2 regions of the Mesorhizobium sp. LNJC405B00 genome follow, and region 1 is predicted to be linked to the other one. Evidence: predicted binding sites of a transcription regulator. Region 1 holds the regulator's gene; the other holds the start of a gene.
The links. The regulator PhoB, encoded in region 1, activates phosphate uptake and scavenging genes when phosphate is short. The targets are predictions, from matches to a motif close to TGTCATNNANCTGTCAT.

Region 1 (2,469 bases):
ATGAAGACGACATCTACGACAAGAACATCGATGTCGTCGAACTGCGCGCCCGCGTCGGCATGGTGTTCCAGAAACCCAACCCGTTCCCGAAGTCCATCTACGAGAACGTCGCCTACGGCCCGCGCATCCATGGGCTGGCCAAGCGCAAGTCCGACATGGACCAGATCGTCGAGCAGAGCCTGAAGAAGGCGGCGATCTGGAACGAGGTCAAGGACCGCCTGCAGGAGCCCGGCACCGGCCTGTCCGGCGGCCAGCAGCAGCGCCTGTGCATCGCGCGCGCCATCGCCGTGTCGCCGGAAGTGATCTTGATGGACGAGCCCTGCTCGGCGCTCGATCCGATCGCCACCGCCCGTGTCGAGGAGCTGATAGACGAGCTGCGCCAGAACTACACGATCGTCATCGTCACCCATTCGATGCAGCAGGCGGCGCGCGTCTCGCAACGCACGGCGATGTTCCATCTCGGCTATCTCGTCGAGGAGGGCGCCACCGACAAGATGTTCACCAACCCCGACGACAAGCGCACCCAGGACTACATTACCGGCCGCTTCGGCTGAGCCGTCCGGCGGGTGAATTTTCAGGCACGAGGACCAAGATCATGGGTGAACATACCGTCGCCTCCTTCGATGAAGAGCTCGGGCAGATCAGTAAGCTGATCCGCGACATGGGCGATCTGGCCGGCTCGATGGTCAGCGGCTCGACCAAGGCGCTGCTCAATTCGGACAATGCGCTGGCACAGCGTGTCGTGTCCGACGACGCCATCATGGATGCGCGCCAGCGCGAACTGGACGACCGCGCCATCACGCTGATCGCCAAGCGCCAGCCGATGGCCAACGATCTGCGCGCCGTGGTCGGCTCGATCCGCATGGCCGGCGACCTCGAGCGCATCGGCGATCTCGCCAAGAATATCGCCAAACGCGTCGGCACCGTGGGCCTCAGCGTCACGCCGCGCGACCTCTCGCACTCCATCGATGCCATGGCGCAACTGGTGCTGATCCAGGTGCAAGGCGTCGTCGAGGAATATGCCGCCACCGATGCGGCAGCTCTTGCAAAACTCAGGAATGACGACGAGCGCATCGACGTCAAATACACGTCCGTGTTTCGTGAGCTCTTGACCTACATGATGGAAGACCCTCGCAACATCACCGCCTGCACGCATCTCTTGTTCTGCGCCAAGAATCTTGAGCGCATCGGCGATCATGTCACCAACATCGCCGAAAATGCGTATTATGTGCTGACCGGCCAGCAATTGCCCGCCAATCGTCCGAAGCAGGACGAGACGGCGATGGCCACGCCGGCCTGATGAGGGTGAACTGCCTATGATCGCGCCACGCATCATGGTCGTGGAGGACGAGGAGCCGCTAGGCGTGCTCCTCCGCTACAACCTCGAATCCGAAGGCTATCAGGTCGAGGTGGTGACACGCGGCGACGAGGCCGAGATCCGCCTGCAGGAAAACGTGCCCGATCTCCTGGTGCTCGACTGGATGGTGCCCGCTGTTTCCGGCATCGAGCTCTGCCGGCGGCTTAGAGTGCGGCCCGAAACCGAGCGGCTGCCGATCATCATGCTGACCGCGCGCGGTGAGGAAAGCGATCGCGTGCGCGGCCTGTCCACCGGTGCCGACGACTATCTGGTCAAGCCATTCTCGACGCCGGAGTTCATGGCGCGCGTGAAGGCGCTGCTGCGCCGGGCCAAGCCGGAAGTGCTGTCCAGCGTGCTCAAGGTCGGCGACATCGTGCTCGACCGCGAGTCGCACCGTGTCTACCGCAAGAAGAGCGAGATCAGGCTCGGACCGACCGAGTTCCGGCTGCTCGAATTCATGATGCGCCATCCCGGCCGCGTGTTCTCGCGCAGCCAACTGCTCGACAATGTCTGGGGCGAGACGATCTATATCGACGAGCGAACCGTCGACGTCCATGTCGGGCGCTTACGCAAAGCGGTCAACAACGGCCGCATGCCGGATGTCATCCGTACCATTCGCGGCGCCGGCTACGCGATCAGGGAAGACTAGGATGCTGCGCGTCGCGCCGTTGCCGGCCATTCAGGCGACATGCTTGCCGGATTTGGCCTGAATGCCCGGCGCGAAAATCTCCTGATCGACGAAGCCGAGCGCGCGCATGGCACAGCCTTCGCGGATCAGCGGCAGCTCGTTGGGCTCGGTGTCGAAGGAGATCGATTTCGAGTGCTGGCCGCCGGCGGTCTGGGCGATCGCTTCGCGCAATGCCGGTTCGATCAGGTCGAACGCGGCGGCGCTGACGCCGACCATGGCGACGGGGGCCGGGTCGATCAGCGCAAACAGGCTGCCGAGGCCGAAGCCGAGCGCCTCACCGGCCCTGCGATAGGCTTCGCGCTCCGGTCCGTCCGTCTCTCGCGCACGAGCGGCCAGCGCCCGCATATCAGCGTCGCCGATATCGACCGGCTCGGCATCCTCGCCCATCATTTTGGCGCTGCGCCAGATGGCGTAGTTTCCGGCA
Region 2 (2,469 bases), on a different contig from region 1:
CGTCGACATGGCCTGATGTGGCGTCGTCATGGCTCGCCAGCACAATGCCCCGCTCGTTGCAGGCGGCTGATATCGCCACCCGGTTCGGTCCCGAATTCTTCGCTGATTCCGACATCCGCTTTTCGCAGAACAATTGGAAGTCGCGATCGGTCAATTTCAGCTTGCGCTGATAGTAATGGGCGTAGGTCTCGAGATTGACGAACTGACGCTGTCCCGGCGCATGGTCCATCAGCGAGGCCAGCTTGACCCGCCCGTCGCCATCGAAATTGGCGAAAGCCCGCAAGCAATCCGGCGCCGAGACCTCGCAGCGCAGGTGCAGGAAATGGTCGGCCCGCAACCGGTCTTTCGCGACGCTGTCCTCGATCGCGCCGGCGAGCTTGCGGATGTCGTCGGAGGTAATATCCGCGTCCTCGTCCATGCCGACACGCAAAGCGTCGAGCACGGTGGTGATGCCGGCGGTGGCCACCTGCGCGTCATGGGCAAGGACGGCGGCGATCGGGTTCCAGCGCACTTTCGGGCGCGGCGCATAGTGGCCTTCGAGATGGTCAGTGTGCAGCTCGACCAGGCCGGGAATGATGTAGTCGCCGCCCATGTCCTCGCCGCCCATGCTCCCGCCGGTGTGGCCGGTGCCGGCGTCGACGCCGGAGATAAAACCGTCGCGCAGCACGAGCGACCCTTCGACGATCTCGTCGGCAAGCACGATGCGGGCGTTGTGGAGAACAGTTTCGGCGGTCATTCAGGCAGTCCTTGCTTACTCGGACGAATTGCGGTCAGGCGGTTTTTCGGGCAGCGCGGCGGCCGAGCGCATGATGCGAAAGCACCATGAACGGAGCGCCCGGTTCGGTTTCGACGAACAGCGTCAGCGCATCCACCAGCACCGGCTGCTGCAGCACATCGGCGAACAGGCTGTCAATTGCCGCGCGCAGACGTTGGCTTTCCTGCGGCCCGGCCCGGCCGGACAGTGTCATGTGGAAGCGAAAGGTCTCAAACACATAGGGATAGCCCCACTGGCAGAGATTGCGGAACTCGGCCGGCTTCAGCGAATCCGGGCTGCGCCGCTCGATCTCGGCCTCGGTGAGCGGCGCGCGAAAACGGTCGAAGCTAAGCACGACATCATCGGCGAAACGGTTGAGCGGCGGCAGCGGGCCTTCCGGCAGCAAAGCGAAGAAACCATCGATCTGGCTGACGACCAGGCGCGGGATGGTGACCGTCGGCGTTGCTTCGGCAAAGGCGTCCAGCGCCGCGCGCAACGAGCTTTCGGTTTCGTTGGCGGCCAACCGGAAGGGCGCTTTCAGCGTCGCATGAAAACCGTAGCGCCGCGCCGATGCGGTGTGAAAGGCGACTTCGGCCGCCGACAGCTCGCCCACCGCCTCGACCGGCCTGGTGGCGGCGCCAAAGGGGTCGCGGCCCAGCCAGTTGGCGGCGATCCGCGCCAACGGCTCGTCCTGCCTTGGGGTGAAATAGATGGCGTAGCGCATCGAAAAAAATCCTCGTCAGCCCGCTGCCATAGGTGATTTCCATGACGGATTGACGAAGCTTATGCGGGTTTTCGAAGGCAAATCGACCCCATGGATCGTTAGCCGACGATTTTTTGCTGCTGGACCAACCGCTTCCGGCGCAAGCGAAGGCCGATCAGGCCTTCGTCAGCCACTCGTGCTCGGGCGCGTTGTGGAACTTCCACGTCCGCTTCGGCCCGGCCATGACGTTGAGGTAATAGAGGTCGTAGCCGTGGCAGGCGGCGCAGGGGTGATAGCCCTTGGGCACCAGCACAACATCGCCGTCCTCGATCGCCATGGCTTCGTCCAACTCGCGGGCGCCGGTCTTGTCGGCGTCGGTGTAGACGCGCTGGAAGGCAAAACCCTGCGGCGGGTTGAGGCGGTGGTAGTAGGTTTCCTCGAGATAGGATTCGGCAGGCAGATTGTCCTGGTCGTGCTTGTGCGGCGGGTAGCTCGATGTGTGGCTGCCGGGCGTGATGACCTCGACCACCAGCAGCGAGTCGGCCGGCTTACCCTCGGGCAATATGTTGGTGACGTAGCGCGTGTTGGTGCCTTTGCCACGCACTTCCTGACCGAGGTCGTCCGGGACGATGACGCGCACCGGGAGGCCGCCGCCAAGGCCCGGCGCCGAGCAGACCGCGAGCTCGAGATCGGTGTCGGCGGTGACCGACCAATCCGACCCCTCAGGAATATAGACCGACCACGGCTTGCCCTCGAAGGGCGACATGCGCTCGCCGAGCAGGCCGAGTTCCTGGCCGCCGGCCCTTGCCGTGCCCTTGCCGGTGACGAACACCAGGCAGACTTCGCGATCCCGCGTCTTGCCGGATGCGGTCGCGCCCGGCTTCAGCCGGTGCAGGTCGAAGCCGACATAGGTCCATCCGGCGCTTTTGGGCGTGACATGGGCGACGCGGCCATGGCCCTTGTCGGCTTTGACGAGCAGTTTCGACATGTTTTGTCTCTCCTATCGCATGTC

Region 2: a site for PhoB is predicted at 1,520-1,536, ahead of X756_RS159230 (DUF1045 domain-containing protein). Genes of this name have one in related genera too.

What each region holds. Positions count from the first base shown of each region.
Region 1 is NZ_AYWC01000011.1:237,539-240,007, reverse strand. Features, by position in the region: gene pstB (phosphate ABC transporter ATP-binding protein PstB) at 1-554, shown strand, start outside; gene phoU (phosphate signaling complex protein PhoU) at 596-1,300, shown strand; gene phoB (phosphate regulon transcriptional regulator PhoB) at 1,317-2,006, shown strand; partial or broken gene X756_RS01000000165835 (ROK family protein) at 2,037-2,469, opposite strand, start outside.
Region 2 is NZ_AYWC01000002.1:471,080-473,548, reverse strand. Features, by position in the region: gene X756_RS159225 (alpha-D-ribose 1-methylphosphonate 5-triphosphate diphosphatase) at 1-736, opposite strand, end outside; gene X756_RS159230 (DUF1045 domain-containing protein) at 771-1,478, opposite strand; gene iolB (5-deoxy-glucuronate isomerase) at 1,633-2,445, opposite strand.